Regions from separate parts of the Sinorhizobium alkalisoli genome, predicted to be linked through region 3. Evidence: predicted binding sites of a transcription regulator. Region 3 holds the regulator's gene; each other region holds the start of a gene.
What was found. The regulator PhoB, encoded in region 3, activates phosphate uptake and scavenging genes when phosphate is short. The targets are predictions, from matches to a motif close to TGTCATNNANCTGTCAT.

Region 1 (8,200 bases), 840 kb from region 3:
CATGAGTGCCGACGAGGCTTTAGACTGGGGTTTGATCGACAAGGTGATCACGTCTCGAGAAGCCGCCGAAGGCGGCGAAACGGCTTGAAGTCGAAATTTTGGTCCGCACAGATGCGATTGTGACGCATTTGTAACGGCGAAGGGCTTTATCGGTAGGGTAAAGCCGCTAATATGAGCCGAAATGCTGTGCTGCTTCATGTCCCTCGACCCGATTAAAGGGCGAAAGACATGCGGCAATCGAAGGTGCTACATCGGCCTTTGCGTGTTTGATAAGACGCGCGAGCGCTGCAGGTTTCTAGGTGCAGCGTTATGAGTGGGGAGACTCGTTGCAGCCGAAGGTCGGGCAGTTTGCCTGAACGGTGTGTACTCCCCGGGGACGTCGTGCGGGCGATGAGGGCTCGCGCAAGGCGATTTGAGTAGTCCGTGATATCTTTCCGAAGGTGTCCGGCGTGCTGGAAGGAAGTGAAAATGAGCAAGGTCAGCGGTAGCAACGGCGGTGACTCGAAAAATACCCTCTATTGTTCGTTTTGCGGCAAGAGCCAGCATGAAGTTCGCAAACTGATTGCCGGACCCACCGTATTCATCTGCGATGAATGCGTGGAACTCTGCATGGACATCATCCGCGAAGAGAACAAGACCTCGATGGTCAAGTCTCGCGATGGCGTGCCGACCCCCCAGGAGATCATCAAGGTCCTCGACGAGTATGTCATCGGCCAGCAGCAGGCCAAGCGGATCCTGTCGGTTGCCGTGCACAACCATTACAAGCGCCTTGCGCATGCTGCCAAGAGCAGCGACGTCGAGTTGGCAAAGTCGAACATCATGCTCGTCGGGCCGACCGGTTGCGGCAAGACCTATCTGGCGCAGACGCTGGCCCGGATCATCGACGTTCCCTTCACCATGGCCGACGCCACGACCCTGACCGAAGCCGGCTATGTCGGCGAGGACGTCGAGAACATCATCCTGAAGCTGCTCCAGGCTGCCGACTACAATGTCGAGCGCGCGCAGCGCGGCATCGTCTACATCGACGAGGTCGACAAGATCTCTCGCAAGTCTGACAACCCGTCGATCACCCGCGACGTCTCGGGCGAGGGCGTGCAGCAGGCGTTGCTCAAGATCATGGAAGGCACCGTTGCCTCGGTGCCGCCGCAGGGCGGCCGCAAGCACCCGCAGCAGGAATTCCTGCAGGTGGATACGACCAACATCCTCTTCATCTGCGGCGGTGCCTTTGCTGGTCTCGACAAGATCATTTCCGCCCGCGGTGAAAAGACCTCGATCGGCTTCGGGGCCACCGTTCGTGCGCCGGAAGACCGCCGCGTGGGCGAGGTCCTGCGTGACCTGGAGCCGGAAGATCTGGTCAAGTTCGGCCTCATTCCGGAATTCATCGGCCGTCTGCCGGTGCTGGCGACGCTTGAGGACCTCGACGAGGACGCTCTGATCCAGATCCTGTCGGAGCCGAAGAACGCGCTCGTGAAGCAGTACCAGCGGCTGTTCGAGATGGAAGACGTCGAACTGACCTTCCACGAGGACGCGCTCAGGGAAATCGCCCGGCGGGCGATCGTCCGCAAGACCGGCGCCCGCGGCCTGCGTTCAATCATGGAGAAGATCCTGCTCGACACCATGTTCGAGTTGCCGACGCTCGAGGGCGTTCGCGAGGTCGTCATTTCGGACGAGGTCGTCAAGGGCACGGCGCGGCCGCTCTACATCTATTCGGACCGCTCCGAGGAAAAGACCAACGTCTCGGCTTGACGGCGTTGCTCCCGTCACTGAAAAGCCCGCATGTGCGGGCTTCTTCACGAGATTCATGACCGAGCGCCAGGTTGGCCGAACCGGGGCCGAGATCACCCCGCGCCGAGGCCCATTTCTGATTTTTGGCGTGTTTTCTCCCCATTTTTGAACAATTTCGGGCGCAAAATCATTGTCGTCAAGCGAAACGATTATTGCTAAACCTCCACGACGACGCGATGATGTGACGATTCAATGAAGCCGGTTGCAGTGCACCGGTCCCCGTGTCGTAAGGTCCGCAACAGCATTTCAGCGTAGGGCGGAATTCTCATGGAAGCGAGATTGCACCTGGGCTTGAAAAGGCATCTTCCGCACTCCACTTTCACGTGGACAATGTGATGGCCGGGAGTGCTGCCAAGGCTCCCGGGAACGGGCCCGAAATCGGGACGGAAAGGAAATGACATGACGAACAAAACGTCTCCGGCGACTGAAAGCGCGACCTATCCGGTTCTGCCGCTGCGTGACATCGTGGTATTCCCGCACATGATCGTGCCGCTCTTCGTCGGTCGCGAAAAATCGATCCGCGCGCTCGAAGAAGTCATGGGTACCGACAAGCAGATCATGCTGGCGACCCAGATCAACGCGACGGACGACGACCCGGAACCTTCCGCGATCTACAAGGTGGGAACGGTCGCCAATGTCCTGCAACTGTTGAAACTACCCGACGGTACCGTGAAGGTCCTCGTCGAAGGGCGCGCGCGCGCTGAGATCGATCGCTATACGGAGCGCGACGATTTCTACGAAGCGGTGGCGCATGTGCTCCACGAACCGGAAGAAGATCCGGTCGAGATCGAGGCGCTGAGCCGCTCGGTCGTGTCGGAATTCGAAAGCTACGTGAAGCTGAACAAGAAGATTTCTCCGGAAGTCGTCGGCGTCGCAAGCCAGATCGACGACTACTCGAAGCTCGCCGACACGGTGGCCTCGCACCTCTCGATCAAGATTGTCGAGAAGCAGGAGATGCTGGAGACGACCAGCGTCAAGATGCGGCTCGAAAAGGCACTCGGCTTCATGGAAGGCGAGATCTCCGTGCTGCAGGTCGAGAAGCGCATCCGCTCGCGCGTCAAGCGCCAGATGGAGAAAACGCAGCGCGAATACTATCTCAACGAGCAGATGAAGGCGATCCAGAAGGAACTGGGCGACAGTGAGGACGGCCGCGACGAAATGGCCGAAATCGAAGAGCGCATCTCCAAGACCAAGCTTTCCAAGGAAGCGCGCGAGAAGGCTGACGCGGAGTTGAAGAAACTGCGCCAGATGAGCCCGATGTCCGCGGAAGCGACGGTCGTGCGAAACTATCTGGACTGGCTCTTGGGCCTGCCCTGGGGCAAGAAGTCCAAGATCAAGACCGACCTCAATCACGCCGAGAAGGTGCTAGACACCGATCATTTCGGTCTCGACAAGGTCAAGGAGCGCATCGTCGAATATCTGGCTGTGCAGGCCCGTTCCGCGAAGATCAAGGGCCCTATCCTGTGCCTTGTCGGCCCTCCGGGCGTCGGTAAGACCTCGCTTGCCAAGTCGATCGCCAAGGCCACCGGCCGCGAATATATCCGCATGGCCCTCGGCGGGGTGCGCGACGAAGCCGAAATTCGCGGTCACCGTCGGACTTATATTGGCTCCATGCCCGGCAAGGTCGTGCAGTCGATGAAGAAGGCCAAGAAGTCGAACCCGCTGTTCCTGCTCGACGAGATCGACAAGATGGGCCAGGACTTCCGCGGTGATCCGTCTTCGGCGCTGCTGGAAGTGCTCGATCCGGAACAGAACTCGACCTTCATGGATCACTATCTCGAGGTCGAATACGACCTGTCGAACGTGATGTTCATCACCACGGCGAACACGCTGAACATTCCGCCGCCGTTGATGGACCGCATGGAAGTCATCCGCATCGCCGGCTACACCGAAGAGGAAAAGCTGGAGATCGCCAAGCGGCACCTGCTGCCGAAGGCGATCCGCGATCACGCGCTGCAGCCTAACGAGTTCTCCGTCACGGATGGCGCACTGATGGCGGTTATCCAGACCTATACGCGGGAGGCGGGTGTCCGCAACTTTGAGCGCGAGCTGATGAAGCTTGCGCGCAAGGCGGTGACCGAGATCCTCAAGGGCAGGACCAATAAGGTCGAGGTGACGGCGGCAAACGTCCACGACTATCTTGGCGTGCCGCGCTATCGCCACGGCGAGGCCGAGCGCGACGATCAGGTCGGCGTGGTCACCGGTCTCGCCTGGACCGAGGTCGGCGGCGAGCTTTTGACGATCGAAGGCGTGATGATGCCGGGCAAGGGCCGCATGACGGTCACCGGCAACTTGCGTGAGGTCATGAAGGAATCGATTTCGGCGGCGGCATCCTATGTCCGCTCGCGCGCGATCGATTTCGGCATCGAGCCGCCGCTCTTCGACAAACGCGACATCCACGTCCATGTGCCGGAAGGCGCGACGCCGAAGGATGGTCCGTCGGCAGGTGTCGCTATGGCGACGGCAATCGTCTCGGTCATGACCGGCATCCCGATCTCCAAGGATGTGGCGATGACCGGCGAGATCACGCTGCGTGGTCGCGTCCTGCCAATCGGGGGCCTCAAGGAGAAGCTGTTGGCGGCTCTGCGCGGCGGCATCAAGAAGGTGTTGATCCCTGAAGAGAACGCCAAGGACCTCGCCGAGATCCCGGACAACGTGAAGAACAGCCTTGAAATCATCCCGGTGTCGCGGATGGGAGAGGTGCTTGAACACGCTCTGACCGGGCGCCCTGAGCCGATCGAATGGGATGCGTCGAACGAGGCAGCTTCGATTACTCCGGTCGATTCGCAAGACGAGGCGGGGGCGTCGATCGCCCACTGAAGACGTCGAAGCGGCACGGGAGTGTGTCCCGGGTGGCGCAGTTTGACCAAAAAATCAAAAAAGACCGGCATTTCGCCGGTCTTTTTTGTTGTAAAGCAGCCTGCAAGCCTTGCAATCCAAGGGATTAGGCGCAATTGGGAATGGCAAGACGTGGGTGATGCACATGCCGCCCCGGCTTAAGAACACAGTCGTTTCGAACCAGTATGAAAGGGGTGGAAACATGAACAAAAATGAGCTCGTGTCTGCTGTCGCCGAGAAGGCCGGTCTTTCCAAGGCCGATGCGTCTTCTGCAGTTGATGCAGTTTTTGAGACCATCCAGCGCGAACTGAAGAACGGCGGCGACATCCGCCTCGTCGGCTTCGGCAACTTCTCCGTGACTCGCCGCGAAGCCTCCAAGGGCCGCAACCCGTCCACAGGTGCGGAAGTTGACATCCCGGCTCGCAACGTGCCGAAGTTCACGGCCGGCAAGGGCCTCAAGGACGCTGTCAACTAATCGGGCGGTTCGGGTTCCGACGGAACCCGGCGACCGCCGGTGGGCATTCACGCTTGGTGGCTGCCGATTGCGGGCCCAGACAGGTTCATGTTCCCTTGCCGTTTGCGCCGCTTTGCGAAGCGCGTGCAGGCAGATCGATTTGAGGCCCGGCCCAGCCGGGCCTCTTTTCAACTTCCTCCGCTGTCATCGGACTGTAACAGCGCGGTTGCAATAACCTCCCATCCGGGGCGTCAGGCAACCGGCCGATTCCGGATGCCACAGCGGCGCGAATGCTCGAGCGCCGCGATAAGGAGGGACACATGAAAGCATTTTCCATCACCGCAGCATTGGCCGCAGCCCTTGCCGCATCCACGACATCCGCCGTTCAGGCCGAACAGGTCTTCAATCGCATCGCATCCTTTCCCGTTGCCGACAATCTCCCCGAGGGTGCCGAGCGGAAGGCGCCCACCTCGGCGGAAATCATCACGGCGAGCGAGGACGGCAACACCCTCATCTATTCCGACAGCCCCGGCAAGCGCATCGGCTTCATCGACATTGCCGATGCCAAGGCGCCGAAGGCCGGCGGCATCGTCGCCTTCGATGGTGAGCCGACATCCGTCGCGACAGCCGGCGCAAAAGTGCTCGTCGCCGTCAACACGCGCGAAAGCTTCACCAATCCCTCCGGCCTGCTTGCCGTGGTCGATGTCGCCACGAAGAAGGTGGATGCCACCTGCGATCTCGGCGGCCAGCCGGACTCGGTGGCGGTCAACAAGGACGGGACGCTCGCCGCGGTCGCGATCGAGAATGAGCGCGACGAGGAATTCAATGATGGCCAGATGCCGCAGATGCCGGCGGGCGATCTCGTGATCCTGTCGCTGAAGGACGGGGTTGCGGACTGCGCGACGATCAAACACGTGGCGCTGATCGGCCTCGCGGAGATTGCCGGTGATGATCCGGAACCGGAATTCGTCGCCTTCAACAGCAAGGACGAGATTGCGCTGACGCTGCAGGAGAACAATCATATCGTCATCCTCGACGGCAAGTCCGGCACGGTGAAGACGCATTTCTCCGCCGGAGCCGTCGATCTCAAGAACATCGACACCAAGCGTGACGGCGCAATCTCATTCACGGGTGAGCAGGCCGGCCGCAAGCGCGAGCCGGATGCGGTGAAGTGGCTCGACGACGAGCGGATCGTGGTGGCCAATGAGGGTGACTACGAGGGCGGCGCCCGCGGCTTCACGATCTTCGACACAACGGGCAAGGTGCTCTTTGAATCTGGCCCGAGCTTCGAATATGCGATCGCCTCGATCGGCCACTATCCGGAGAAGCGCTCGTCGGCCAAGGGTGTCGAACCGGAAGGCCTCGAAGCGGCGCATTTCGGCGACGACGACCTCTTCTTCGTGCTTTCGGAACGCGCTTCGATCGCCGGTGTCTACAAGGATACCGGGGCTGAGCCTGAACTTCTCCAACTTCTGCCGTCCGGCATCTCGCCCGAGGGCGTCATTGCCATACCGGGCCGCAATCTGCTGGCGACCGCCAACGAGCTCGACCTCATCGAGGATGGCGGCGCCCGGGCGCATGTCATGATTTACGAGCGCGGGGAAGGCGAAGCCGCCTATCCGCAGATACGCTCCGCGGAAAGGGACGGCCTGCCGATCGGCTTCAGTGCGCTCTCGGGCCTTGCCCCCGCCGCGGACAAGCCGGGCTTCCTGTACGCGGTCAATGATTCCTTCTACTCGTCGCAGCCGACGATCTTCACGATCGACGCCACGCAGAAGCCGGCGGTGATCACCGAAGCACGACCGATCACCCGGGACGGCGCACCCGCCCAGAAGCTCGATATCGAAGCCATCGCCAACGATGGAGAGGGCGGCTTCTGGCTTGCCTCCGAAGGCAATTCAGACAAGCATTACAGCCATGCGATTCTCCATGTGAACAAGAAGGGCGAGATCAAGCAGGAGATCGCGCTTCCGGAGGAACTGCGTGCCAATGAGATTCGCTTCGGCTTCGAAGGGATTGCGGCCCTCGGCAAAAGTGACGACCAGACGCTCTGGATGGCGGTCCAGCGCGAGTGGAAGGATGACGAAGAAGGCTTCGTCAAGCTCGTCTCCTATAAGCCGGCAACCAAGGAGTGGGGTGCCGTGCGCTACCCGCTCAACAAGTCCGAGGAAGGCTGGGTCGGTCTCTCGGAAATCGCCCTCCATGGCGAATACGCCTATGTCATCGAGCGCGACAATCTGATCGGCGAAGCGGCGAAGATCAAGAAGCTCTACCGTGTTCCCCTCGCCGACTTGAAGCCTGCGGCACTCGGCGGCGAATTGCCGGTGGTGAGGAAGGAAGAGGTGCGCGATCTCATTCCGGACTTGAAGGCGCTGAATGGCTATGTGGTCGACAAGGTCGAGGGTTTCGCGATCGATGCGGCCGGCAACGGCTATGTCGTGACGGACAATGATGGCGTCGACGACTCCTCGGGCGAAACCCTGTTCTTCTCCATCGGTGCCATCGACGCGATGTAAGCGTCAGCTCGGGAGAAACGAAAGAGGCCGGGACATGACGTCCCGGCCTCTTCCGATTCGTGAACGCACCTATGGCGCCATGCTCGGATTAAGCGAACATGCCGCGTTCACCGCGCGGCGGCGATCTCCTGATCCTCCGCCGCTTCCTTGCGCTTGCGGATCTCGTCGGTCTTCACGACGAGCTTGCTGACGATCTCGAAGAGTTGGTCGAGTTGATCGTCGTCGAGTGCTGAGAAGATTTCCTCAAGCAACTGCTTGCGCGGATGCTCCGCCGCCTCGAGCACGGCCCGGCCCGTATCGGTGATGGAAACGATCTTGGCGCGGCGGTCTTCCGGGTCGGGCTTGCGCATCACCAGCCGGTCGCGCTCCAGGCCGTCGATCGCCTCGGTGACGGTGCGCGGCGCGAAATTCAGGGCGCAGGCGATGTCGGTCGATCGGCAGGGCCCGAGTTTGCTCAGGAAGAACAGGAACTTGCTTCGGGCAAGCGAGACGCCTTCCTCCGTCATCGACTCGTTCACCAGACGATGAATGCGATGATAGAGCTCGAACAGCTTGTCGGAAACTTCGAATGTGTTCTTCATGACCATCATGGTTGTATGTTGAGGGG
Region 2 (8,200 bases), on a different replicon from region 3:
GGCGACTTCTCTCGTCTGGGGCACGGACATCGTCGACCCACGCCGGCCGGTCAGGCCGCTTCACGATTCGCTCGTCCTCGTGCGGCGCTGGGGCGGTCAGCTTTTCGCCTTGCTTGCGAGGCTTTTCGCCTCGTCGAAACGCAGAAACTCCGCGATTGAAAGGGAGATCAAGCCGAGCGGAAGCGGCAGAAAAAAGTAGATCGCCCGGAATGCGATCAGCGCCCCGATATTGGCGGTCTGGCCGAGCAGAAAGGCGATGGTCGCTTCGAGCACGCCGATTCCGCCTGGGACGTGGCTGACAAGGGCCGCGACATTGGCGCCGACATAGGCGGTCGCGGTCTCGAGGAAAGCCGGCGTCCCGAATGCCAGCACCAGTTGATGCAGGCACGCGCTGACGCAGAGGAAATTGGCCGTGCCGACGACCACCTGACCGGCTGCAAGCGGCAGGGAGGGCATTTCGAAGGTCCATTGGAAAAGACGCACCGATCCCCGGAGCAAGCCCGCAAGCATCACATAGCCGAGCGACCCCGCCAGGCAGGTGATGCCGAGCAGAAGGGCCCCGGTTCGCGACAGCCCGATGATCCGCGCCGCGCTCTCCGGCACGGCGAGACAGGAAAGGCCGGCCAGGGTGGCAAGGCCCAGGCCGACGGTAACGGCGCAGAACAGGATGATCTTTGCCACTTCCTCGCCGCTGAAACCCCAGCGTGAATAGAAGCGGTACCGAATGGCTCCGCTGCTCAAGGCCGCCACGCCTACATTGTGGCCGATCGCGAGGCTGGTGAAGGAGGTGATGGCCACGCGGCGATAGGCGAGCCTTTGCCCGACATAGCGAACCGCAAGCGTGTCGAACAGCGTCAGACAGAAATAGGAGAGGCAGACGAAACCGATACCGGCGAGCAGATGGCCGAGGGGGATCTGCAGGATCACACCCAGGATTTCGCCGAACGTGTATCGGCTGAGCGCCCGGTATATCAGCCAGCCGGCGACGCCGATGGCGGTGAATATGAACAGACGTGCAATAATCTTCTTTGGCAAGGTCCCGTTCCTCGGTCGCGTCCATCGGAACGAAATGCAGGTCCCGCGTGTTCCCGGATGCGAAAGGGCTGCACAGGGAATGCCTCGAGCGATACGCCTGCTGACCTACAACGTTCACAGCTGCTTCGGCACCGACCGCAAGCTCGACCCTGCGCGCATCGGCGAGGTCATCCGCGAATGCGGCCCCGACATTATCGCGCTCCAGGAGGTCGACGTCGGCCGCGCGCGCAGCGGCGGGATGGACCAGGCGCAGATGATCGCCGCACATCTGCGCATGGAGTCTCAGTTTCATCCGGCCCTCCACCTGGAGGAAGAGCGATATGGCGATGCGGTGCTGACCGCCCTGCCGATGCGCCTCGTCAAGGCGGAGTCTCTGCCGTCGTCCGGCGAGCCCAGAGGCGCGCTCTGGGTCGAGGTCGATATCGGCCATCTCAAACTTCAGGTCATCGTCACCCATCTCGGATTGCGCGGCGCGGAACGGATTCGTCAGGCGACGGCGCTTCTGGGTCCCGGCTGGCTTGGAGGAATACGGCAATCGGAATCGCGCGTGGTGCTTGCAGGCGACCTCAACGCGATTGCGCGCTCGTTCGCCTACAAGGCTCTTGCCGGACGTCTCAGGGACGCCCAGCTTCTTTCGAATGCCAGGACGCGGCCGACCTTTCCATCGCGACTGCCGCTCCTGCGCCTTGATCACGTCTTTGTCGGCGACGGAATAGGCGTGAAGGCCTGCCGGGTGCACGACAGCCCGCTGGCGCGCTCGGCCTCCGATCATCTCCCGTTGCTGGTCGAGTTGGAACTGGAACCTCACAGGCGGTCGATCGAAAAGGATAACCTGCCCACCTACGGAAGCGGAGCTCCGCCGCTCCCCTGACCTCCCGGCCGGCCGGCGATGCGTTTGGCGATCAGCGCCGGGCGAGCTGCACCGTCCATCCGGCAAAGTTGATTGTACGTCCTCTATAGCGCCGGCGGCCGTCCTCGCGGGCGCTTGATGCAATGGCTCGATATGCGGCCGGCGACGACGCCATCCTCCGACGGCTGAACCGGGATGCCGTGCTTGCGAAAGACGGCCGTCGCTCAGTTCATCAGATCGTAGGGGATGCGGTAGCCGTTCTCTTCCAGCCAGCCGATCAAAGCCTTTGGCTCGTCGGTCTGGATGATGGTGGCGCCGCGGTCGATCCAGAAGCCCCAGCTTTCCTGCGGCAGGCCGTCGAGCACGGCACGCTCGTCGCCGCGCCCGCCCGCCAACATGCCTGGCGGCCGGTTGACGATCGGATAGGTGTTGACCCAGAGATGCCAGTTGCCGCGGATAGCCTCGGCGCGAGCCTTGGCCGAAAACAGCACGCCGCCGTCCTTCGTCATGGGCGTGCCGTCGGCATGCCAGTGGACGAGCTCGGCCGCCGGCGCGCCGAAGGTACCGGTCGCCTGGGCCATGAAGCGGGCATCATGCACCGCGTCGTCGGCGAGGATCGGCATGAAGGTGACGTCGGGGCCGACCGCAGCCATCAGCGCCCGGGTGTCGGCGATGCGGCGCTCGTTCCAGAGGTTTTCCTTGATAAGGATCTGGTCGGCCATTCCGAAGGCGCGCGCCTCGGCGGCGATCTCGGGCAGGACCGCCGCCGTCAGCTTGTTGTCGATATTGACGAGGATCCTGTCCTTCGCCACCAGAAGCGCCTCCTTCAGGGTCGGCACGGTCTCGTCGGTCACGATGCCCCCGCCCTCGACGATCAGCCGGCAGTTCTTCAGCTCGGCCACCGTCCGGGTCTTGGTTTCGCCGCGGCAGGTCGTCGTGCGATCGAGGAAGTCGTCATGCATGAGGACGAAGGTGCCGTCCGCGGATTTGCGCACATCGAGTTCGATCATCTCGGCGCCGAGGGCGATGGCATTGCGGATGGCCTCGAGCGAGTTCTCCGCCCGGACCATCCGGCCCTGATCCTTCCAGCCGGTGCGGTGGGCGACGACCATGACGTGGCGCCGCCAGTCGTTCGCGTGTTTCAGCCGGTCGAGGATCTGGGTCGCGCGTGTCGTCTCGGCAGAGAATGCCGGCGGGCAAACGAAGGCGAAAACGAGGGCGGAGAGGAAGAGAGCTGTCCAGCGCATGCGATTCGCTCCTGAGCCGATTTCGGTTCTGAAGCGAGTAGGGGCCGGGCATGACAGCGCCGTGAATCAGCGATGACAGCTCGATGAACCCTTTGTATCAGGACGATGACGATCCAGGGAGGCAGGGGGGTCGATCAGGCGCCTGGCGGCGGCAGCCGCGTCCCGAAGCCGTTGACGTCGCGACCGGCCGCAGCCTTGGCTGTGGGCCCGGAAGATCGTGACCCGCGAGCGAGCCACCTCAAAGGGGAAAGAGCAGATAGATCGCCACGCACGTGGCCGCGCCGACGATGATGTTCATCGGAATGCCGACCTTGAGGAAATCGGAGAAGCGGTAATTGCCTGCGCCGTAGACCAGCGTATTGGTCTGGTAACCGATCGGCGTGGCGAAGCTGGCGCTGGCTCCCAGCATCACAGCCACCACGAACGGCCGGGGGTCCACGCCGAGCTGATTTGCCAGGCCAATGGCCAAGGGGGTGATCAACACGGCGACGGCGTTGTTGGTCACCACTTCGGTCAAAATTGAGGTGAGCGCATAAAGTGCGACGAGCGTCACGAACGGCGGCAGTCCGGCTATCCAGGGAGTGAGGCTGTCGACAATGAGCGCAACAGCGCCGGTGTTCGCAAGACCCTGGCCGACAATCAGCATCGCGATGATCAGGATCAGGATCGAACCGTCGATCGAGCTCCAGGCCTCGTCGGCATCGATACAGCGCAACAGAAGCATGGCCGCGACCGCCAGCATGGCCAATATGCCGATGTCCATCAGGCCGAGCGCCGCGATGGCCACAACCGCCGCAAGCGCGAGGACGGCGATGGGGGCCTTGCCGCGCCGGTAAGGCCTGCCGCTCGCCCGAGTTACCGAGACGAGGTCGGCATCGTCCATGAGCGCGTCGAGATTGGCCGCCGGTCCTTCAAGCAAAAGCTTGTCTGCCGGGCGCAGCCTGACATTCTCAAGGTCCGGACCGGGTATATGCTGATGGCGGTGGGCCCCGAGCACACGAATGCCATAGCGGCGGCCGAGCGCCAGATCCACGAGTCGCTCACCGGCGCTCGCGCGATGCGGTGCGACCACGGCTTCCACCGGCACGGCATCCTGGGCACGTTCCACGCCGCGGCGCAGCCCGACACGCAACTCCGGCTTCTCGTTCAATGTCAAAAGCTCCGAGGTCGTCCCGAAGACGATCAGCGAATCGCCCTTCTTGAGTATCCGCTCGCCGAGATCGGTGCGGATCACCTCGCCGGCGCTGCGCAGCGCCTGGATCCTGAGGCCAGGCCGATTGAAGTCGGGAATCGCGCGGATCTTCCTGCCGACATATTTGTCGTCGCCGCGGATGGTGATCTCGGACAGGAATTCTCCCTCGGCGCTTGGCGCGGCTTCGTTCACGCGACGGTCCGGCAGGAGATAACGCCCGAGCAGCAACATCGTTATCGTGCCCGCCGTGGCCGCCACCATACCGATCGGCGTTATCTCGAAGATGGAGAAGGGCGCGAGTCCTGAAGACCTCGCCACGCCGTCTACCAGGATGTTGGTCGAGGTGCCGATCAGCGTGCATGTGCCGCCGAGTATCGCGGCGTAGGAGAGGGGAATGAGCAGCCGGGTGGCGGCGATGTCGAGCGATCGCGCGAGTCGCATCACGATCGGCATAAGGATGAGAACAACCGGCGTGTTGTTCATGAAGGCGGAGGCTGTGACGGTCGCGAGGAGAAAGATCGCCACCGCGAATGTGGGCTGATGGGCCGCACGTGCGATCACCATGCCTGTCAGGCTCTCGAGCACACCGGTCCTCACCAGCGCACCGGAAAGGACGAAGAGCGCTCCAATCGTGATTGGCGCGGAATTCGAGAACGCGCTCATTGCGTCGGTTGCCGGAACGAAGCCGAACAGCAGGAACAATGCCGCGCCGCCGACCGCCGTAACTTCGGGAGGATAACGTTCCACAACGAAACCGATGAGCAGAAGCAATATGATCGCCAGGGCGACATAGGCTTCATAGCCGGCGAGGAAATTTGCCATTCATCACCCCTGGATGAGCCACATCGGGCCGCGCCATTCTCCTCCTCTGTCGCCATTTTGAACCGGCGCAGGGCACAAGGAGTGTGAGAAATGCGGGATAGTTCGGCTGGGTGAATCTGCCCAGGCGGCTGAGCGCGTGGCGAATGTTGGAAACCTCATGCAGACACCACAGGGTCTATACCAGCGAGAATTGACTCCGTCTTGTGCCAAATGGAGGTTCGGCATGACGGCAGCGATTTCGCTACGTGTAGACTTTGACGGACCTGCGCTCAAGAGGGCGGCGAAGACGGCAAGGCGCGCCGCTCGGGTTCACGGCGGAGAACATGGCGGAGGCAGCGGAATCCTGGATGACGCCGGCAAGCCCTTCCGGCCTTCCGGCTGGCTTGCGTGGCCAGTCGAGACCTTGTTCAAAGGCCTCGAACGCAGGATCCAAGGGTGGCACAGCGCCCGCGCGTCAGAACAGACGTGAGGCGCCGCATGTGACGCGAAGCCGCTGTCAGCTCAATAGCCGCCCACGATCGGCAGGATTTCGCCGGTGATGTAGCTGGAGCAATGCGGTGAAGCGAGGAAGACGTAGGCGGGCGCGATCTCCTCCGGCTGGGCCGCCCGTTTCATCGGCGTGTTCGATCCGAATTTCTCGACCGCTTCGGCCGGCTTGTCGGAGGGATTGAGCGGCGTCCAGACCGGGCCGGGTGCGACCGCGTTGACGCGGATGCCTTTCGGCACGAGGTGGCCGGACAGCGCGCGCGTGAAGGCGTGAATGCCGCCCTTGGTCATCGAATAGTCCAAAAGGTCCTTCGATCCCTCGAGCCCCGTCACCGAACCGGTATTGATGATCGCCGATCCGTTCGGCATGTGCGGGATCGCGGCCTTCGCCATGTAGAAATAGCCGTAGAGATTGGTCTTCAGCGTCTCGTCGAAATGCTCCTCGCTCAGGTCCTCGATGTCATAGGTATGAACCTGGAAGGCCGCATTGTTCACGAGAACATCGAGATGGCCGAACGTCTTCACCGTTTCTTCCACCGCCCGGCGGCAGAAGGCGGGGTCCTTCACGTCGCCGCGGATGGTAAGGCACCGCCGGCCTTCCTTCTCGACGGCTCTCCGGGTGTCGCTTGCGTCCTCGGTCTCGTCGAGATGCACGATCGCCACATCCGCTCCTTCGCGCCCGAAGAGCACGGCGACCGAGCGGCCGATTCCGGAATCGCCGCCGGTGATCAGGGCGACCTTGTCCTTCAGCTTGTCGGACCCCTTGTAGAAGGGCGCATCATACATTGGCTGAAGCGGCAGCTCGGCTTCGCTGCCGGGCTTTGCCTGGTGAACCTTCGGAAGCGGCGGTTCGGGATAGCGCCGGGCGCCGGCCTGCATCGAACCCTTGCTTTCAGGCTTGCCCTTCTTGTCGGCGGCCGCCACTTCGGACTGGATCTCGCGTTGTTTCTTGGCGGTTGCTGAAGATTTCATGGGGAGGCTCCTTTCGGTTCTGGCTCTAGAACTCGTCCGGAGGGCAAAAGTTGCGCGACAGCGGTCGCTTCGGCACACGTCGACCTCCTGAAACTTGCGACGCTCACGTGGTCCGGGCACGTCGAATGGCAGGTGTTGTCTCCCTTAGCCATGACTGGTGCGGGGGGCTGGCGCGTCAGAGTGCGAGCATAGCGATGGTGCTCGCGGCCATCACTATCGCGGTGAGGCCGCCGCCGGCCGCCATCCACCAGGGCGCGGTCAGTTTCCCCATGATGCGCGGATTGACGGCCATCATGGTAATGGCCGCGATCAACGGGGCAGCAAGCATACCGTTGATGACTGCACTCCAATAGAGCATCAGGAACGGATCGAGGCCTGCAAGGAATACGGCGACGCTGCCGAGCGTCGCTGCGGCTATGGTCCCGTAAAATGCCTTGGCCCTTTTGAGCGGCTTGTTCAAGCCCTGCGGCCACTGGAAGAGTTCGGCAACGGCATAGGCAGCGGATCCGGCCAGGACGGGGACTGCCAGCATTCCGGTGCCGATGATTCCGGCGGAGAATACGACGAAGGCAAACTCGCCGGCGATCGGCCGGAGAGCCTCCGCCGCCTCGGCCGACGTTTCGATGTGGGTCACGCCGTTCTGGTGAAGCGTGGCGGCCGTCGCCAGGATGATGAACAGCGCCACGAGATTGGAAAAGCCCATGCCGACAAGCGTGTCGAGGCGGATACGCGCCAGTTCCGGTGCGGCTGCTGCGGGCTCTGCCTTCAGCCTTGACTGCTGCCGACGGCTGAGCTCCTCGATTTCCTGCGCCGCCTGCCAGAAAAACAGGTAGGGGCTGATCGTGGTGCCCAGAATCGCAAGCAGCGCCATTGCGTGCCGAGCATCGAGGGAAAACTGCGGGAGGAAAATGCCACGCAGTGCCTCCGGCCAGGGGACCTCAACGGCAAGGACGACGGCAACATAGGCAAAAAGCGAGAGGGTCAGCCACTTGAGAAAAAGCGCATACCGCCGGTAGGGAACAAACACTTCGAGGCAAACGCAGATGATCGCAAAGAGCGCCGCGTAGAGGACCTGTGGGCCGTCGATCAGGAGGTAAAGGGCTGCGCCCATGGCTGCAAGGTTGGCGCCAATATTGATGAAGTTTGCTGCAAACAGCATCGACACGGCTGTCCTTGCCAGCCACAGGGGATAGTGCCGGCGCAGGTTCTCGGCAACGCCACGGCCGGTAACGGCACCGATGCCGGCGCTCAATCCCTGGACCGTCACCATGAGGGGGTAGGTGAGGATCATCGTCCAGCCGAGGGTGAAGCCGAATTGCGCGCCGACTTGGCTGTAGGTGGCGATGCCGCTCGGGTCGTCATCGGCGGCCCCGGTCACGAGACCTGCGCGCAGACCTTTCAAAATGTGCAGCGCCTTCGGTTTCGCGGGTGTGTGGGGTTTCGCGGGTGTTTGGGGAGACGAGGTTTCCGTCATATCAGGCCACCCCAGGCGTCCGATCGCCGACGACCGCAACGAACGTGCCGCTTCCCCGCCAGCAGCGGAACTGCGCATGTTCACTTGAAGACTTCCATCTGCGAGCGGTCATCCAGGCTTTC
Region 3 (8,200 bases):
ATCGGTTCGATCAGGATAGCCGCGGTCTCGTCGTTGATCGCGCTCTTTACGGCGGCGATATCGCCGAACGGCACCTGATAGAAACCGGGCGCCTTGGGTCCGAAGCCTTCAATGTATTTCTGCTGCCCCCCGGCGGCGATCGTGGCGATGGTACGGCCGTGGAATGCGCCTTCGAAGGTGATGACGTGGAACCGCTCCGGATGGCCCTTGGCAAAGTGATAGCGGCGCGCCGTCTTGATCGCGCATTCCAGCGCCTCGGCGCCCGAATTGGTGAAAAACACCCGGTCGGCAAAGGTGACCGCCGTCAAGCGCCGCGCAAGGCTCTCCTGCCCGGGAACATCATAGAGATTGGAGACGTGCCAGAGTTTCTCCGCCTGCGCCTTCAGCGCATCGATCAGATGCGGATGGGCATGCCCGAGCGAGTTCACGGCGACGCCGGCGGCGAAGTCGAGATAGCGGGTACCGTCTTCCGCGATCAGCCAGACGCCCTCGCCCCGCTCGAAACGCAACGGCGCACGCAAATAGGTATCATAGAGCGGCGGCGTTGCGGCCATCCGGGCTTCTCCTTCCTCAGCATCGCAGGCGGACCGTTCGATATCCGGCCCGAAAAAATCAAAATGCCGCCTTTCGGCGGCCGGAGGCACTATTCCCATTTCGCAGCGCAATGTCAAGAAAACCAAGGGCTGCGGCCACCTTGCGAACTCGGATTCCGCGTCGCAAAAAAATCGCGTCGCGGGGCTTGCAAAAATGCAACTATGAGCCAGCAAGTTGGGGAAAACCGCGAAATCGATTCGGCGCGATTCCGGCGACTCTTGCCACAGAGTCACCCTGCCGGTAGGTTAAGATTTAATTACTAGACGCATGCGGCGGACCTAGTCACCAAAATAGTTATCGCGTTGTGACTCCAGGGGTTTTCTGGAGGACGGTGATGGATTCTGCCCATCCCAGCGCCGAGAACGGGGAGTGCAGATATGAACTGGACTGACGAGCGGGTGGAGAAACTGAAGAAGCTGTGGTCCGAGGGCCTGAGCGCCAGCCAGATCGCGGCTCAACTGGGCGGCGTCAGTCGCAATGCCGTCATCGGCAAGGTACACCGGTTGAGCCTGCCGGGCCGCGCAAAGGCGGGCGGGACCACGACCCCCGCGCGCCCCAAGCGAGCGACCTCGGCGCCGCGTGCACCGAATTACGCCGCTCGGGCCGTCACCCGCACCGTCGCCCGCCCTGCCGGTGCGACCGTCCTCAAGGAAGAGGTGGCGGTCGACCTAGTCGCCGAACAGGAATTCGCACCCGATGCCAACATCGTCCTGCCGATGTCGCGCCGCCTGGAGCTGACGCAGCTCACCGAACGGACTTGCAAGTGGCCGATCGGCGATCCGCTAAAGGAGGAGTTTCACTTCTGCGGCAACGACTCGCCGGAATCCTCGCCCTATTGCAACTATCATGCGCGGCTTGCCTACCAGCCTTCGGCGGAACGCCGGCGCATCCGCTGACGTTCGATCTCGATCGCGCAACAACGCAAAAGGGCCCATGGGCCCTTTTTTGTTGGAAACAGCATTGATTTTCGAACTTACCCCTCGAGCGAGTAGCCGGCGCCGCGCACCGTCCTGATCACGTCGGGCATGTTGGAGAGGTTCAGCGCCTTGCGCAGGCGGCCGACATGGACATCGACCGTGCGTTCGTCCACGTAGATGTCGTGGCCCCAGACACCGTCAAGCAGTTGCGAGCGGGAAAAGACGCGTCCCGGCGAAGACATCAGAAACTCCAGCAGCCGGAACTCCGTCGGCCCGAGCCGAACCTCACGGCTGCGGCGATGGACGCGATGCGTCTCGCGGTCGAGTTCGATGTCGCCGCAGCGGAGCACCGTCGACAGGACCTCCGGTTTGGCGCGCCTCAACATCGCCTTGACCCGCGCCATCAGTTCCGGAGTCGAAAACGGCTTGACGACATAGTCGTCGGCGCCGGTCGCGAGCCCTCGCACGCGCTCGCTTTCCTCGCCGCGCGCCGTCAGCATGATGATCGGCAACCGCTCCGTTTCCGGTCTTTGTCGAAGTCTGCGGCAAAGCTCGATGCCGGAAACGCCGGGCAACATCCAGTCGAGGATCAAGAGGTCGGGCAGACGTTCCTGCAGGCGGATTTCAGCCTCGTCGCCGCGAAGAATAGTATCGACCTCGAAGCCCTCGGCTTCGAGGTTGTAGCGCAGCAGCACGCTCAGCGCCTCCTCGTCTTCGACAACAGCTATCTTCGGCAACATCTAAGCTACAACTCCTTGCCTCGGTCCATCAGTTGGAAGGCGCCCCTCTCCCCTTTCGGTGTCAGTCCGTCACCGACCCCATCGTTGCTGTCGTATCATCCTTCGGCCGCTCGCCTTCCGGCTGGGCGCCTGTCGCCATGTAATAGATCGTCTCGGCGATGTTGGTCGCATGGTCGCCGATCCGCTCGATGTTTTTGGCGCAGAAAAGAAGATGCGTGCAGGGTGTTATGTTGCGCGGATCCTCCATCATGTAGGTGAGCAATTCGCGGAAGAGCGACGTGTAGATCGCGTCGATCTCCTCGTCGCGCTGGCGAATGCTGTTGGCCTTCTCCGGCGAGCGCGAGGCAAAGACGTCAAGCACTTCCTTGAGCTGGACCAAAGCGAGTTCGGCCAAATGCTCGAGGCCGCGCGCGAGCTTGCGCGGGATTCCAGAGCCGGCAACCGCAATCACGCGTTTCGCGGTGTTCTTGCCGAGGTCGCCGACGCGCTCCAGGTCGGCCGCTATACGGATCGATCCCATGATTTCGCGCAGGTCCGATGCCATGGGCTGGCGCTTGGCGATGGTGACGATCGCCTTCTCGCCGATCTGGCGTTCGGCCTCGTCGAGGAGGGCGTCGTCCGAGATGACTTTCTGGGCGAGCGCCAGGTCGGAATTGACCAGGGCCCGGACGGAGTCGGCCACCATTTGCTCGGCGAGCCCTCCCATCTCGGAGATGCGGCGCGTGAGATACTTCAACTCGTCGTCGAAGGCGGACATTATGTGTGGATGGGTCATCTTATATTCCTCGGGACGCGCTCGATTGATCGTCGGTGGAGTCGGGTTCGCTAGCCGAACCGGCCCATGATGTAGTCCTGCGTGCGCTGGTCGTCCGGATTGGTGAAGATCTTATCCGTATCGTCCACTTCGACCAGGTTGCCGAGGTGGAACATCGCCGTGCGCTGCGACACGCGGGCTGCCTGCTGCATCGAATGGGTTACGATAACGATGGTGAAGTTCTCGCGAAGCTCGTGGATCAGTTCCTCGACCTTGGCGGTCGCGATCGGGTCGAGCGCCGAGCAAGGCTCGTCCATGAGGATGACTTCCGGGCTGACGGCAACGGCCCGGGCGATGCAGAGGCGCTGCTGCTGGCCGCCGGAGAGGCCGGTGCCCGGCGCATCCAGGCGATCCTTCACTTCGTTCCAGAGGCCGGCCTTTTGAAGGGCGGATGCGACGATGTCGTCGAGTTCGGATTTTCTCGAAGCGAGGCCATGGATGCGCGGACCGTAGGCGACGTTTTCATAGATCGACTTCGGGAACGGGTTCGGCTTCTGGAACACCATGCCGACCTTGGCACGCAGTTGCACCGGATCCACCTTCGGATCGTAGATATCTTCCCCGTCGATTGCGATATGGCCTTCGACCCGGCAACTGCTGATCGTGTCATTCATACGATTGATACAGCGCAGGAACGTCGACTTGCCGCAACCGGACGGGCCGATGAAGGCGGTTACGGAGCGGGGATGGATCTCGATGGCGACATCCTTGATGGCGTGTTTGTCGCCATAATAGACCTGCACACCGCGGGCGGAAACTTTCGATTGGTTCATGGCGGCGGCCTTCATCGTCATCGTCGTTGTCGTAGCGGACATATTGTTCATCATTGCGCTCCTTTTCTACCAACGGCGCTCGAAGCGGCGGCGAAGAATGATTGCAATCAAATTCATTGCGACCAGGAATACCAGCAGCACGATGATTGCACCCGAAGCACGCTCCACGAAGGCGGGGTCACCGCGCTGTGTCCAGTTATAAACCTGAACCGGCAAGGCGGAAGCCGGGTCAAAAAAGCCTTCCGGCGGTCCAGCGGGATATTCGCGAACGAAGGCGACCATGCCGATCAGCAGCAGCGGTGCCGTTTCGCCGAGGGCCTGGGCGAGACCGATAATGGTACCGGTCAGGATTCCCGGCATGGCGAGCGGCAGCACGTGGTGGAATATCGACTGCATCTTCGATGCGCCGACGCCGAGTGCCGCGTCGCGGATCGAGGGCGGCACGGCCTTCAGCGCGGCGCGGGTGGCGATGATGATCGTCGGCAGGGTCATCAGGGTCAAGACGAGCCCGCCAACGATCGGAGCCGATTGAGGCAGCCCCACAAAGTTGATGAACACGGCCAGACCCAGGATACCGAATACGATCGAGGGGACGGCTGCGAGGTTCGCGATATTGACCTCGATGAGGTCGGTAAAGCGGTTCTGCGGTGCAAATTCCTCGAGATAAATCGAAGCGGCCACGCCGAGTGGCAGCGACAATACCAGCACGATCAGCATCATGTAAGCCGAGCCGAGAATGGCGACGCCCAGACCGGACGCTTCCGGACGGGTGTCGGACGAGTCAGGTGCCGTGAAGAAATCCCAGTTGAATTTTGTCGTCAGAATCCCGGCTTGCCTCAACGCGTCCGCAAGCATCAGTTGCTCCGGGGAGATGTTGCGGTCGAGCTCAGCGCTCTCCATCGTCACGCGGTCCTTGTAGTACCCGTCGATACGACCAGAGGCGAGGAGGTCGAAGGAAACCGTTTCGCCGATGACCGACGGATCGGAAATCACGTAACGGCGCAGGTGGGCCGGGGCTTCCTTGGAAATCAGCTCGAACGCGCTTTTGGCGTTCAATCCCTCGATGGCAATGCCCTTTGCAGCCATGGCATCGGTCAGCGCCTTCTGTATCAGGGGCGCGTAAGAAAAAGTGGTGACCTTTGCGATAGCCTCGGGAGCGCGATTGCCCTGCTTGTCCAGCTTGGCCGGATCGAGGTAGACGTTCAGTGTTATGTAGGTCTGCCGGAAGGATGACAGCCCGTTGGAGAGAATGGACGTCAAAAGGCCGACCAGGGCGAGCACACTGATGGCCACAGCGATCTTGCCCATCAGGCGAAACCGGGCTTCCGCCGCATGGCGTTGGCGGGTCCGCGCATCTACGGTCAGGATAGATTTCGACGGCGAGACTGTTTCGCGATCGGCTGGCACGGATATGTCGATCATTCGTACTGCTCCCGGTATTTGCGAACGATGTAGAGGGCCAGCACGTTCAGCCCGAGCGTGAAGACAAAGAGGGTGAGACCGAGGGCGAAAGCGACCAGCGTCTCGGGACTTGCGAATTCGGTGTCGCCGGTCAGCTGGCTGACAATCTTGACCGTCACGGTCGTCATCGCCTCGAAGGGATTGAGATCAAGTTTCGCGGCCGCGCCCGCGCCAAGGACCACGATCATCGTCTCGCCGATCGCGCGGCTTGCCGCCAGCAGGATGGCGCCGACAATGCCCGGCAGGGCTGCCGGCAGGATCACCTTCTTGATCGTCTCGGATTGCGTCGCGCCAAGGCCATAGGACCCGTCGCGCAGCGATTGCGGCACCGCGTTCATGATGTCGTCGGAAAGCGAACTGACGAATGGGATGATCATGATGCCCATCACGAGACCGGCAGTCAGCACCGAAGAGGACGAGTTGCCGAGGCCAAGCGGCTGGGCAAACCAGTCGCGCAGGAAAGGACCGACGGTGATCAGGGCGAAGAGACCATAGACGATCGTCGGAATGCCGGCGAGAACCTCGATCGCCGGCTTGGCAACGCTCCGCAGCGACTTGCTCGCATATTCGGAAAGGTAGATTGCAATCAAAAGACCGATCGGGACGGCCACGAGGAGGGCCACAAACGATACGTAGAGCGTGCCCCAGAGCAGCGGCAGGATGCCAAGCTCCGAACCGCCGCGAAACTGCGGGTTCCAAACGGTGGAGAAGAAGAACTCGGATGCCGGATACATCCGGAAGAAGTTGATGCTCTCGAAGACCAGCGACGCGACGATGCCTACGGTGGTCAGGATGGCGATCGTCGAGGATCCGATCAACAGGGATTTGATAAATGCCTCGCTGATATTGCGGGCGCGCATGTCGGGGCGGATGCGCGTGAAGGACCAAGCTCCAAGCCCGACGGAGAGGACGAGGACAGCGAGAGTCATGGCCAACGTGCCGATCTTGGCGCCTTGGCGATAAGCTTTTGCAGCTTCGAAGACTTCGGTCGGCACGTCGTTCCCGAGCGCAATGCCGACTTCGGCGAGGCGGCCGCGGACGGTGGAGAAGTCGACTCTGCCATCGGTGAGCGCGCCTTCATCCAGAGAGTTCCTGGCCAGCACCGCATCAAGACCGCCGGCGATGCGGCGCACGTCCGAAATGACCAGGCTTCGCGCGCCACCTTCGGGGATGACACTGTCCGGGATCATGCCGTCGACGCGTGCGTCGATAACCATTGGCTGGACGAACAGCCAGGCGATCATGAGCAGAAAGGCCGGAACCGCGACGAACAGGGCGACGGTCTGACCGTAATAGCCGGGAAGGGAGTGAAGTTTTCTGCCGCTCTCGGCCGCAAGAGACAGGGCGCGCCGCCTGCCGAGGAAATAGCCGAGTGCTGAAAGCGCCAGCACGACAAGGATAATGATGCTCACACTCATCCTGCCCGCATCCTTTGACAAGGTTGAAGACTGGCGACGCAATCATTGCGCCGCCAGGCATTTTCAAGTTTTAGTTCAGCGGGCCCATCGGCGTGCGCGCCTTGACTGCTTCCTGCGTCTTGGCAAGTTCCGGATCGGAGACCAGGCCGTAGGCAGACAGCGGGCCCTCCGGACCAGCCATTTCGTCCGATACGAAGAACTCGACATATTCCTGCAGGCCCGGGATGACGTCCAGGTGAGCGTTCTTCACGTAGAAGTACAGCGGACGGGAAACCGGATACTCGCCGGAAGCGATCGTCTCTACGGACGGCGTCACGCCGCCCATGGTGGCGACACGCAGCTTGTCGGTGTTGTTCTGGTAGAAGGACAAACCGAAAACGCCGATGCCGTTCTTGTTGGCGTCGACGCGAGCGAGCGTCTCGGTGTAGTCGCCGTCGATGTCGACCGAAACGCCATCGGTGCGCAGAGCCATGCAGCCCTTTTCAGCTGCCTTCTCGTCGCCGCTGTTGGCCGCCTTCAGCGCTTCGAGCGTGCCGTTCTCCTCGCAACCTGCGACGATGACCTTCTCGTCGAAGACTTCGCGGGTGCCGTGCTTCGTGCCCGGGATGAACGCGAGGATCGGCTGAGCCGGCAGCTCGGCGCGGATTTCGTTCCAGGCCTTGTACGGGTTGTCGACGAGCTGACCGTCCTTCACGACCTTGGCGGCCAGAGCGGAGTGCCAATCGGCCGGGGTGAAGGCATATTCCGGACCATTGATGTCCGAGGCAAAGACGATGCCGTCGTAGCCGATGCGGACTTCCTGGATTTCCTTCACGCCGTTAGCAGCGCAGTTGTCGATGTCCGACTGCTTGATGCGCGAGGAGGAATTCGCGATGTCGATGGTGTTTTCGCCCACGCCTTCACAGAGCTTCTTGCGGCCCGCGCCCGAACCACCGGACTCGACGACCGGGGTCGGGAAGTCGGTGTTTTCGCCGAAGGCTTCGGCCACGATGGAAGCGTAGGGAAGAACGGTGGAGGAGCCAGCGATCTGGATCTGGTCGCGAGCCGCTGCTACGCCCGCGAAGACGGCGGAGGCAGCCAGCGCCGCCACAGTGAATTTAAGAGTTTTCATAGATGTTCTCCCGGAGTGGGCTCGTGTTGGTGCGCCTTCAGTTCCCAGCGCTCTTCTCGCCGTGTCGTCGGCGGCCCCTAGTTAGCTGCCGATGGCCACATCTTTTATGTCAATTTCGTGAAACATTTGTGACAGGCCAAGTTATTGAAAATACTTTGCAATTATAGATATCTCCGCTTCCCGCCGGATTTTTGTGTCAGAAGCGGACCGTAAAGACCGTGCCTTTGCCAATCTCGGAATGAATGAGCAGGCGGGCTCGATGACGGGTAAGAATGTGTTTGACGATCGCCAGGCCAAGCCCGGTCCCTTTCTTCGAACGACTCGCCTCCACGTTAACCCGATAAAAGCGCTCGGTAATGCGCGGCACATGCT

Region 1: the regulator PhoB is predicted to act here: its motif matches at 5,280-5,296, upstream of EKH55_RS04770 (esterase-like activity of phytase family protein).
Region 2: the regulator PhoB is predicted to act here: its motif matches at 3,205-3,221, upstream of EKH55_RS19890 (glycerophosphodiester phosphodiesterase family protein).

What each region holds. Positions count from the first base shown of each region.
Region 1 covers NZ_CP034909.1:957,292-965,491, forward strand. The annotation lists gene clpP (ATP-dependent Clp endopeptidase proteolytic subunit ClpP) at 1-88, shown strand, start outside; gene clpX (ATP-dependent Clp protease ATP-binding subunit ClpX) at 469-1,746, shown strand; gene lon (endopeptidase La) at 2,185-4,605, shown strand; gene hupB (DNA-binding protein HupB) at 4,826-5,098, shown strand; gene EKH55_RS04770 (esterase-like activity of phytase family protein) at 5,398-7,593, shown strand; gene EKH55_RS04775 (MarR family winged helix-turn-helix transcriptional regulator) at 7,701-8,174, opposite strand.
Region 2 covers NZ_CP034910.1:476,655-484,854, forward strand. The annotation lists gene EKH55_RS19875 (phospholipase D-like domain-containing protein) at 1-199, shown strand, start outside; gene EKH55_RS19880 (putative bifunctional lysylphosphatidylglycerol flippase/synthetase) at 97-1,035, opposite strand; gene EKH55_RS19885 (endonuclease/exonuclease/phosphatase family protein) at 1,070-1,906, shown strand; gene EKH55_RS19890 (glycerophosphodiester phosphodiesterase family protein) at 2,110-3,132, opposite strand; gene EKH55_RS19895 (SLC13 family permease) at 3,371-5,146, opposite strand; gene EKH55_RS19900 (SDR family oxidoreductase) at 5,648-6,604, opposite strand; gene EKH55_RS19905 (NRAMP family divalent metal transporter) at 6,780-8,006, opposite strand.
Region 3 covers NZ_CP034909.1:119,178-127,377, reverse strand. The annotation lists gene EKH55_RS00605 (aspartate aminotransferase family protein) at 1-554, opposite strand, end outside; gene EKH55_RS00600 (GcrA family cell cycle regulator) at 972-1,490, shown strand; gene phoB (phosphate regulon transcriptional regulator PhoB) at 1,568-2,251, opposite strand; gene phoU (phosphate signaling complex protein PhoU) at 2,313-3,026, opposite strand; gene pstB (phosphate ABC transporter ATP-binding protein PstB) at 3,077-3,859, opposite strand; gene pstA (phosphate ABC transporter permease PstA) at 3,905-5,260, opposite strand; gene pstC (phosphate ABC transporter permease subunit PstC) at 5,257-6,717, opposite strand; gene EKH55_RS00570 (substrate-binding domain-containing protein) at 6,788-7,828, opposite strand; gene phoR (phosphate regulon sensor histidine kinase PhoR) at 8,025-8,200, opposite strand, start outside.